One region of the Streptomyces sp. NBC_01471 genome, then DNA from elsewhere that is predicted to be linked to it. Evidence: riboswitches for the same ligand, from Rfam matches in the RefSeq annotation. Region 1 holds a riboswitch; the other holds the start of a gene.
What was found. A riboswitch is a leader RNA that binds a small molecule or an ion and turns the genes downstream of it on or off. The one in region 1 is predicted to bind cyclic di-AMP.

Region 2: another riboswitch for cyclic di-AMP. It lies ahead of OG285_RS33265 (C40 family peptidase); the one in region 1 lies ahead of OG285_RS07020 (M23 family metallopeptidase).

The regions. Positions count from the first base shown of each region.
Region 1 covers NZ_CP109450.1:1,584,636-1,590,019, reverse strand. Annotated here, with positions in the region: gene OG285_RS07030 (M16 family metallopeptidase) at 1-1,192, shown strand, start outside; gene OG285_RS07025 (M16 family metallopeptidase) at 1,213-2,580, shown strand; cyclic di-AMP (ydaO/yuaA leader) riboswitch at 2,848-3,007, shown strand; gene OG285_RS07020 (M23 family metallopeptidase) at 3,020-3,811, shown strand; gene OG285_RS07015 (GntR family transcriptional regulator) at 4,042-4,719, shown strand; gene OG285_RS07010 (HPr family phosphocarrier protein) at 4,886-5,167, opposite strand; gene OG285_RS07005 (GNAT family N-acetyltransferase) at 5,295-5,384, shown strand, end outside.
Region 2 covers NZ_CP109450.1:7,355,949-7,361,332, forward strand. Annotated here, with positions in the region: gene OG285_RS33255 (helix-turn-helix domain-containing protein) at 1-490, opposite strand, end outside; gene OG285_RS33260 (ATP-binding protein) at 726-1,157, shown strand; gene OG285_RS33265 (C40 family peptidase) at 1,189-1,662, opposite strand; cyclic di-AMP (ydaO/yuaA leader) riboswitch at 1,666-1,883, opposite strand; gene OG285_RS33270 (alpha/beta hydrolase) at 2,656-4,167, shown strand; gene OG285_RS33275 (lysophospholipid acyltransferase family protein) at 4,256-4,957, opposite strand; gene OG285_RS33280 (SSI family serine proteinase inhibitor) at 5,240-5,384, shown strand, end outside.

The DNA of each region.
Region 1 (5,384 bases):
GCACCTGATGTTCCAGGGCTCGGGACAGGTCGAGGGCAACGGCCACTTCGAGCTGGTGCAGGGGGCCGGGGGCTCGCTCAACGGCACCACCAGCTTCGAGCGCACCAACTACTTCGAGACGATGCCCACGCACCAGCTGGAGTTGGCGCTCTGGCTGGAGGCCGACCGGATGGGCTCCCTCCTCGCCGCGCTCGACGAGGAGTCCATGGAGAACCAGCGGGACGTCGTCAAGAACGAGCGCCGCCAGCGCTACGACAACGTGCCGTACGGCACGGCGTTCGAGAAGCTGACCGCCCTCTCCTACCCGGAGGGCCACCCGTACCACCACACGCCGATCGGTTCCATGGCCGACCTGGACGCGGCGACGCTGGAGGACGCCCGCGCGTTCTTCCGTACGAACTACGCGCCGAACAACGCCGTGCTGTCCGTCGTCGGCGACATCGACCCGGAGCAGACGCTCGCCTGGGTCGAGAAGTACTTCGGCACCATCCCCTCCCACGACGGCAAGCAGCCGCCGCGGGACGGCTCACTGCCCGACACCCTCGGCGCCGAGGTGCGCGAGGAGCTGTACGAGGAGGTGCCCTCGCGTGCCCTGATGGCCGCCTACCGGCTCCCCGAGGACGGCACCCGCGCGTGCGACGCGGCGGACATCGCACTGACCATCCTGGGCGGCGGCGAGTCGTCGCTGCTCCACAACAGGCTGGTGCGCCGGGACCGTACGGCCGTCGCCGCGGGCTTCGGCCTGCTGCGGCTCTCCGGCGCCCCCTCGCTCGGCTGGCTGGACGTCAAGACGTCGGGCGGTGTCGAGGTCCCGCAGATCGAGGCGGCCGTCGACGAGGAGCTGGCCCGCTTCGCCGCGGTGGGGCCCACGGCCGAGGAGATGGAGCGCGCGCAGGCCCAGCTGGAGCGGGAGTGGCTCGACCGGCTCGGTACGGTCGCCGGCCGCGCCGACGAACTGTGCAGGTACGCCGTGCTGTTCGGCGACCCGCAGCTGGCGCTGACCGCCGTCGGCCGGGTGCTGGACATCACGGCCGACGAGGTGCAGGAGGTAGCCAAGGCCCGGCTGCGCCCGGACAACAGGGCTGTGCTGGTGTACGAGCCCGTCACCGCCGATGAGCCCGAAGAGACCAGTGCGGACGGCGTATCCGACGAGGCCGCCGCGACCACCGAGAGCACAGAGGCGGACCAGTGACCGACCCCGCGGCCGTGACGATGACCTTCCACCCGCAGCCCCAGGCGGGTGCCCCCAGGCCCTGGGCCTTCCCGGCCCCCGAGCGCTCCACCCTGCCCAACGGCCTGACGGTGCTGCGCTGCGACCGTCCCGGACAGCAGGTCGTCGCTGTCGAGATCAGCCTCGACGCCCCGCTGGACGCCGAGCCCGAGGGGCTCGACGGCATCGCCACGATCATGGCGAGGGCCTTCTCCGAGGGCACCGACAAGCACAGCGCCGAGGAGTTCGCCGCTGAGCTGGAGCGCTGCGGCGCCACACTCGACGCGCACGCCGACCACCCCGGTGTCCGGGTCTCCCTGGAAGTGCCGGTCTCCCGGCTGCCCAAGGCGCTCGGCCTGCTCGCGGACGCACTGCGCGCGCCCGCCTTCGCCCCGAGCGAGGTCGAGCGGATCGTGGGCAACCGGCTGGACGAGATCCCGCACGAGCTGGCCAACCCGGCCCGCCGCGCCGCCAAGCAGCTCTCGAAGGAGCTGTTCCCGGCCACCGCGCGCATGTCGCGTCCGCGCCAGGGCACCGAGGAGACGGTGGCGCGCATCGACGCGCCGGCCGTCCGTGCCTTCTACGACGCGTACGTCCGGCCGTCGACAGCCACCGCCGTGGTCGTCGGCGACCTGGCGGGCACCGACCTGGACGCGGTGCTCGCCGAGACCCTCGGCGAGTGGAAGGGCAACGCGGGCACGCCCCGCCCGGTGCCCCCGATCACCGCGGACGACACCGGCCGGGTGGTCGTCGTGGACCGCCCCGGAGCGGTCCAGACCCAGCTGCTGATCGGCCGGATCGGTGCCGACCGGCACGACCGGGTCTGGCCCGCCCAGGTCCTCGGCACGTACTGCCTGGGCGGCACGCTCACCTCCCGTCTGGACCGCGTCCTGCGCGAGGAGAAGGGCTACACCTACGGTGTGCGGGCCTTCAGCCAGGTGATCCGCTCCGCGCCCGACGGGACCGGCGCCGCCATGCTCGCCATCAGCGGGTCGGTGGACACCGAGTCGACCGGACCCGCGCTCGACGACCTCTGGACGGTGCTCAGGACGCTGGCCGCGGGCGGGCTGACCGACGCCGAGCGGGACGTCGCCGTACAGAACCTGGTGGGCGTCGCCCCGCTGAAGTACGAGACGGCCGCCGCCGTCGCGGGCACGCTGGCCGATCAGGTCGAGCAGCACCTGCCGGACGACTTCCAGGCACAGCTGTACGCGCACCTCGCCGCGACCGGCACGGTCGAGGCGACCGCGGCCGTGGTCTCCGCCTTCCCCGACGACCGGCTGGTGACGGTCCTGGTGGGGGACGCCGCACAGATCGTGGAGCCGGTCAGGGCGCTGGGCATCGGTGAAGTGACCGTGGTCGCGAGCTGACGTCACGGCCGCCCCGAGGCACGGGCGGCCGCAGCGGATCCCCGGGGTCCCGGTGGGCGGCGCGCCCACCGGGACCCGGCTGCGTGCCGGGGTACAGAGTCCCGGGCTGTATGTCGTGGTTGTCGGATGCGCGGCCTTTGGCGGCTGCTGCCGGTGGGATGTCCTGTGGGATGTGCGACAAAACCCGCTCTCTGTTTGGCCCGACCGGCACCGCTCACTTACCGTCACATGCGCTGTCCGTCGGACGTAAGCCGCAACCGCGGCGCCGGGCAGCGATCGCCGAGTCCCCGTCAGGCGCGAGCCCGGGGAGCCGGGGACCCACTCAGTCCCTGGGGTGAATCGGGGCCGCTCCGCAGGGGCGGGCCCGTAGGAGACCTTCCTGCTCCGAACCCGTCAGCTAACCCGGTAGGCGAGAGGGAAGGAAAGGACCAGCCCCTTCATGGCGTTCAGCCGCCCTACCGGCAAGCACCGTGCCCCGAACCGTCCGACCCGCAGGACCGCGGGCGTCGCCGGAGTCGCCACCCTCGCCACAGCCGGTGTCATCGGCACCCTCGCCTCCCCGGCGATGGCCGACAGCGCGAAGGTCTCCACCGCACAGGAGGCCCGCCTCGACCGGACCATACTGGTCGGTGACACCGTCGCCGACCGGATAGCCGCCCAGGCCACGGCCCAGCGGCACGAAGCCGCCCACGCCGAGGCCTTGGCGAAGGCGAAGGCCGCCGCCAAGGCCAGGGCGGCAGCCGCGAAGGCGAAGGCCGAGCGGGAGCGCGAGGCGAAGGCGGCCAAGCAGCGCGCGGCCCGGGCCGAGGCCCGCAAGCGCCTCAACGCCTTCGTGCCCCCGGTCGCCGACTCGTACGTGTCCACCGGCTACAAGACCGGCGGCAGCCTCTGGTCCTCCGGCAGCCACACCGGCATCGACTTCCACGCCGCGAGCGGCACCCCGGTCCATGCCGTCGGCGCCGGCACGGTCGTGGAGGCCGGCTGGGGCGGCGCGTACGGCAACAACATCGTCATCCGGATGCACGACGGCACGTACACGCAGTACGGCCACCTGTCGTCCATCGGCGTCTCGGTCGGCCAGTCCGTCACATCGGACCAGCAGATCGCGCTCTCCGGCGCCACCGGCAATGTCACGGGCCCGCACCTCCACTTCGAGGCCCGCACCGGCCCCGACTACGGCTCGGACATCGACCCCGTCGCGTACCTGCGCTCGCACGGTGTGAAGGTCTGACCCGGCGCGTCCCGTGTGGCCCCGGTGCTCGCCGCGCCGGGGCCACACGCGTCCCGGGTGTTCGCACGGACATTTTCCTAACGCCCGGTGTTCGTACGTCCGGTTTTTACATGGCCAAAAGATATCCATGATTTACCGGGGGCCTTCGGGAATTAACCTGCCCTGCCATAGAGTCGCCGCACAGGTGCGTACAGACCGCGATATGCGGGCGTCGATGCGGAGGTTCGGTCATGCGCATTCCCGCGCATTCGGTATGCACGGCAATCCGTGACGACATCATCTCGGGGGTGTACGAGCGGGGTGGCCGGCTGACCGAGGAGGTGCTCGCGCGCCGCTACGGCGTCTCCCGTGTCCCTGTCCGTGAGGCGCTGCGGACCCTGGAGTCCGAGGGGTTCGTCGTCACCCGCCGCCACGCGGGCGCCTGTGTCGCCGAACCGACCGAGCGGGAGGCGGCCGACCTGCTGGAGATACGGATGCTGCTGGAGCCGATGGGCGCGGCGCGCGCCGCCCAGCGGCGGACCGATGCTCATCTGAAGGTGCTCCGCGGCCTGGTCAGGCTGGGGCAGGAACGTGCCGGGCGCGGCCAGGGCGAGGACCTGCGGTCGCTCGGCGGCTGGTTCCACGAGACGCTGGCACAGTCATCGGGCAGTGCGGCGCTGACCACGCTGCTCGGCCAGCTGCGGCAGAAGATCAGCTGGATGTACGCGGTCGACCAGCCGGTCCTTCCCGTCGTCTCCTGGGCCGAGCACGGCTCGATCGTGGACGCGGTGGCGCGCGGCGACGCGGAGCGGGCCCGTGCCCTCACCGCGGTGCACGCCGAGCGCGCCGCCGCGGCGCACCGGCTGCGGAAACAGGGCCGCGTGAGGGATTCGCAACATGCTGTAAACATTGCGAGCATCACCGATTAACAGTGCTGCCGTATACAGGGGAGAAGGGAATATCCCGGCGCGGCTCTCCGTGCTCTCGGGGTTTCCTCTTTATGTTCTGCTTTTCTGATCCCGGAAAAGAGGGAAAGGCAGAACCGCAGTGTCCAGAATTCGGAACACTGCGGTCCGGGGCGCTGTGAGGGCCGCTTCAGACGGTCTCGGGGAGTTCGTCGAGCCCTTCGGTGACCAGCTTGGCCAGCCGGTCCAGGGCGGCGTCGGCGCCCTCCACGTCCGAGGTGAGCACGATCTCCTCGCCGCCCTCCACGCCCAGGCCGAGGACCGCGAGCATCGACGCGGCGTTGACCGGGTCGCCGCCGTTCTTCGCGATCGTCACCGGGACGCCGGAAGCCGTGGTGGCACGGACGAAGATGGAGGCCGGTCGGGCGTGCAGGCCCTCGGTCCAACCGACCTTGACGCGACGCTCAGCCATGGTGTTGCCCTTCGAGTTCCGCGAGAGTTGTCTAGACCATTCTTGCACGGGGGTCCGGCGTTCTGAGGCTCCGCCGCGTCCCAGACTGCACCGCTCCCCTGACCACCGCGACCCGTACGCTTTCAGCATGCAGCCCCCGCTGGAGGAGAACCCGCACCAGGAGTACCCGGCCCACTGGGAGGCGGACGTGGTGCTGCGCGACGGCGGTACCGCGCGG
Region 2 (5,384 bases), 5.8 Mb from region 1:
CCGCCTCCAGCACCCGCTGCCGCGCCAGCCGCACATCGACCAGCGAGTCCACGGTCCGGGCCGGCAGCCCGTCGAGCGAGGCCCGGGTGACCGCTTTCGCGTAACCGGGCGTCTGCAGCAGGCCGGGCATCACCGAGGTCTCGAAGGTGTGCGCCGTGCACGCCTGGGACTCCAGCCTGATGAAATCCCGGTACTGGGCGGGCAGCAGACTCCGGTACGTGTGCCACCAGCCGGCGCTCTCGGCGGCGTCCGCACCGCACAGTGCGTCCAGAAGCTCGCGCTGCGATGCGTCCCGTACCCCGTACGCATCGAGCAGCAGGGCCACATCGGACGGCTTCACGCCACTGCGCCCGGTCTCGATCCTGCTCACCTTCGACTGGTGCCAGCCCGCCTGCCGGGCCGCCGCCGCGCTGGTCAGCCCGGCCAGCACCCGCAACCGGCGCAGCTCGGCACCGAGTTTGACGCGGCGTACCTCCGGGCTGCTCCGCACCCGCGTTCTCCCTCCGGTCGGCCGTTTCTGCCAACGTGCCATCCCGGCCGTCAAATACGGTCTCGCGTCGGAGAGTTCATCACTTTGAGCGACAGATATATGCACATCTTTGTGGATCGCCGGTACTGCGGTCACTATGAGTGTCACGCTCGCACGAAGTGCCACCTGAGGCCGTCTCGAAGTGCCATCCGTCACGAGACCTGCGCCGGTAGCGGTGGGAAAGGGACAGGCCGTCATGGCAGACCACCAGGAAGCATCCGTCACCCTGCCGAGCGAGGCTGCTTCGGTCCCGGCCGCCCGGACGTTCGTGGCCCGTGTGCTCACCGGCTGGGGGCTGCCCCCCGAAGCCGAGTTGGCGGACACCATCCGGCTGATCGTCTCGGAGCTCGCGACCAACGCGGTGCAGCACACCTTCGGCGCGTCCCCCACCTTCACGGTGGAGGCCGTCCTGGAGCGGGACGAGCGGCTGTGTGTGGGCGTCACCGACAGCCATCCGCGCTGGCCCCAGCGGCTGCCCGCGGCCGTGCAGCAGGACAACGGCCGGGGCATGGTCATCATCCGCTGGCTGGCAGCCGAGCACGGCGGCCGGCTCTCCGTCACCCCGACGCGGGACGGCGGCAAGACCGTATGGATCGCCCTGCCCTGGACGGCCCCGGTCCAGGGCTGAACGAGCCCGCGGTGGCTGATGCCTCCCCGCTTCAGCCCACCCGGCCGTACCAGACGCTGCGGGACCAGATCTTCTCCAGCCTGACCACGGCGCCGGTCTTGGGGGAGTGCCAGATCTTCCCGCTCCCGGCGTAGATGCCGACGTGGTAAACGCTCCGGCCGTAGTGGAAGAACACCAGGTCACCGCGGTGCCGACTGGACGCCGGGATGTGGCGTACGCGGTTGTACTGCGCCTGGGCGGTGCGCGGCAGCTTCTTGCCGGCCTGTTTGTACGAGTAGAGCGTCAGCCCCGAACAGTCGAAGCGCGACGGCCCCGCCGCCCCCCACTGATAGGGCGATCCCTTCTTGGAGGCCGCGATCTGCACCGCTCGGACGGCGTGCGCGGCGGCCTGGGCGTCCACGGTCGCGCCCGGTGCCAGGGAGGTCCCCGCGACGGCCGCGAGGGTGAGGGCCGAGGCTGTTCCGGCCCGGGAGAGCAAAGACGGGATATGAATCTGCGCAGTCATGCGCAACCCTTCGCAAACCGCCTGTGAAGGATGACCTGTCGGGTTCGGGCCGGCGAAGTTGCCCGGCCGCCCGGCAGGATGACCGACTGATCAAGTCGGTCATCCTGCCGGGCGGCTTCACCCCGAGGAGCGACGTCGCTGTCGCCCCGGACTGCTTGGGTCCTCCACTCCTGCCGATCCACTCGTGTCGACCAGACATCCGGGTACGGCGGCAGGACTCGGCGTCCGCCCGGACCGCCCCGCCGTGGTGGCGGGGGCTTGTCGTCTCCCGGATCTTCACCCATGGCGTGGCGGATTTCCGGCTGACCGCGCCGATTTGTGATGTTTCGAGCCACTGATCTGTTCGAGTGGGGACCGCGGGCGCCGCGCCGCCGGACTCCGCGGTCGCACGGCCCTCACCTGGGGCGCAGCGCGGGTCCAGGGTGGTTGAGCCGCTGGAATCCGCAACTCGGCGCGGCCGCCGGACCGGTGTCCGCCTACGCCTTCCGGGGGGCACCCATCGGTGTACCGGCGGCCACCGGAAGGTGGATCCGGGCCGTGTTCCTGTGCGGATGCCGGCGTACGGGCGCCGGAGCCCGCGTGGCCACGCGGAGACGGCCCGCACGGTGACGGGTTGGGCGAACGGTTCACCGCGTCGTGGACGTGCGTACCGGATGCCCCGCGGGGGCGAGCGTCCCGGCACCGGCAACTCGGCCCGCAGGAGTGGTACTTCACCCTCGACCGGCCAACGTCTCCGATTCTGGTCCGCGTTGAGAGCCGCCGGTCAGCCGCTTGTGTTGCACCGCTCACCGGGGCCGGTTCTCCGCATTTCGGCTTGGTAAAGAACGCTCATGCGGCCTGTTGTCAGGGACCGTTCACAAGAAAGGATCCCCTGTACGTACTGGAGAGCGCCGTACGAACGGCGCTTCGCACAGGGGGAGGTACCACGTGAGACGCACCGCAGTGCTCGGCTCGGCCGGCGCTCTGGCCGCGGCGACTCTCATAGCGGGCGCCATGGCGGCGCCGTCGGCCACCGCCGACGGCCGCGGCCACGCCGGCTCGGAGGCACACGGCGCGGCCGTCGCCGCCGCGCGGGCGGCGAGGGCCGGGATCGACTGGCGGGACTGTCCTGCGGACTGGGCGCTCGCGAAGCCGATCCAGTGCGGGTGGGTGACCGTGCCGGTCGACTACGCACATCCGGACGGCCGGACGATCAAGCTCGCGGTGGACCGTGCCGTGAGCACCGGCGCGAAGTCGGAGCGGCAGGGCTCCCTCGTCTACAACCCGGGTGGCCCCGGCGCTTCTGGCATGCGCTTCCCCGCCAGGACCACCACCAAGAGCGCACTCTGGGTCAACACCGCCAAGGCGTACGACTTCGTCGGCTTCGACCCGCGCGGGGTGGGCCACTCGGCGCCGGTCTCCTGCGTCGACCCGCAGGAGTACGTGAGCGCCCCCAAGGCCGATCCCGTCCCCGACAGCACGGCCGACAAGCGGGTTCAGCGCAAGCTCGCGGCGCAGTACGCCGCCGGCTGCGCGAAGCGCAGCGGTGCGATGCTTCCGTATCTGACCACGCCGAACACGGCGCGCGACCTCGACGTCATCAGGGCGGCGCTCGGCGAGAAGAAACTCAACTACCTGGGCGTCTCCTACGGCACCTACCTGGGGGCGGTGTACGGGACGCTCTTTCCGGGGCACGTCCGCCGGATGATCGTCGACAGTGTGGTCGACCCGAAGAAGTCGAACATCTGGTACGAGGCCAACCTCAACCAGGACGTCGCCTTCCAGGGCCGCTGGCACGACTGGCAGGCCTGGGTCGCGGCCAACGACGCCGCTTTCCACCTGGGGAAGACGGCGGCCGCCGTCGAACAGCAGTGGGTGAAGCTGCGAGCCGAGGCGAAGGCACATCCGATCGGCGGTGTCGTGGGCCCCGCCGAACTGGTCGCCTTCTTCCAGAACGCGCCGTACTACGACTCCTCCTGGGCGCCGGTCGCCAAGGCCTGGAGCCAGTACCTCGCCGGTGACCCGCAGCCGCTGATCGATGCCGCAGGACCCGACATGTCGGACACCGCGGGCAACATCTCCGCGGAGAACGGCACGGCCGTCTACACCGCGGTCGAGTGCGCGGACGCCAAGTGGCCGACGGACTGGCGGACATGGGACCGGGACAACACCCGGCTCAACAAGGACTACCCGTTCCTCACCTGGTCCAACGCCTGGATGAACCTGCCCTGTGCCACCTGGCCCGCGAAGCAGCAGACCCCGGTGAACGTCCACACGGGCAAGGGGCTCCCGCCGGTGCTGATCGTGCAGTCGACCCGTGACGCGGCCACCCCGTTCCAGGGGGCCGTCGATCTGCACAAGCGCTTCAAGGGCTCACGTCTGGTCATCGAGAAGGACGCCGGATCGCACGGGGTGACCGGCCTGGTCAACCCGTGCATCAACACCCGGGTGGACCGTTATCTGCTCACCGGCGGCACCGGCCGTCACGATGTGACGTGCGCCCCGCACGCCACACCGAAGCCGTAGCACCCCCCTCGCCGGGGAACCGCTCGGCCAGCGGTTCCCCGGTCGGAGGGCTCATGCCCGGGCGATTCTGCCCATGGCTGACCCGGTGTCAGCGCGACCTTCCCGGCGACCTCTTCGGCTGTGCTGCCTTCACGTCCGCGGCGTACGCGTCGACGTACTCCTGGCCGGAGAGCCCGAGGACCGCGTACATGATCTCGTCGGTGACGGCCCGCAGCGCCACCTTCTCGTTCTCGAGACCCGCGTAGCGGCTGAAGTCCAACGGCTCCCCGAAGCGGATGGTCACCCGGCGGATCTTCGGCATCCGCTGGCCCGGCGGCTGGATCTCGAAGGTGCCCACCATGGCGCACGGCACCACCGGGACCCGGCCCTGGATGGCCATCACGGCGACCCCGACCTTGCCCTTGTAGAGCCTGCCGTCGTGCGAGCGGGTGCCCTCCGGATAGATGCCGAGCAGCTCGCCCCGGCCGAGCACGCCGAGCCCTTCGCGGACCGCGGCCCTGCCCGCTTCCCGGCCCGACCGGTCCACCGGGATCTGACCGATGCTGCGGAAGAAGGCGGCCGTCAGCCGCCCCTTGACGCCCGGCCCGGTGAAGTACTCCTGTTTCGCGAGGAAGGTGATGCGCCGACTGAGGACGACCGGCATCAGGAAGTGGTCGGAGAAGGACAGATGGTTGCCCGCGACGATCGCCGCGCCGTCCTCCGGGATGTGTTCGAGCCCTTCGATCCTGGGCCGGAAGAGCAGTCTCAGCAGCGGCCCCAGAACGGCGTATTTCAGGATGTAGTAGAACAATCGTGGTCCCGCCTCCCCGTCGCCCCGTGCCGAGGCACAGTAGCCGCCGCACCGCCCGGTGCGGAACCCGGCCGCGCCTGTCGGGGCCCGGCCGCCCCTGTCGGAAAGCCCCTGCCGAGCCCCGTCAGAGCTGCCTGTGCCGTCCCGTACCGGCCGTACGTGCGTATCCGGCGCAGAAATCCGCGTCCTTACGGGTGACAGGGCGGCGTGGTGGCTTGCCGTCGCACCGGGTGGCCGGGTGCTCTGGCCTCTCACCCTCGTGTCGAGTTCCAGGAGTCCCGGATGCGCCCCCGTACGATGTCCGCCGCAGCGGCTCTGCTCGCCTTCGCCGCGGCTGTGCCCGCGCAGGCAGCCGGGGCGCCGCCCATCCGCCCGGGTGGACTCGTCCTCACGGTCGCCTCGCCGTCGCACCCCGACCGGAACCGGA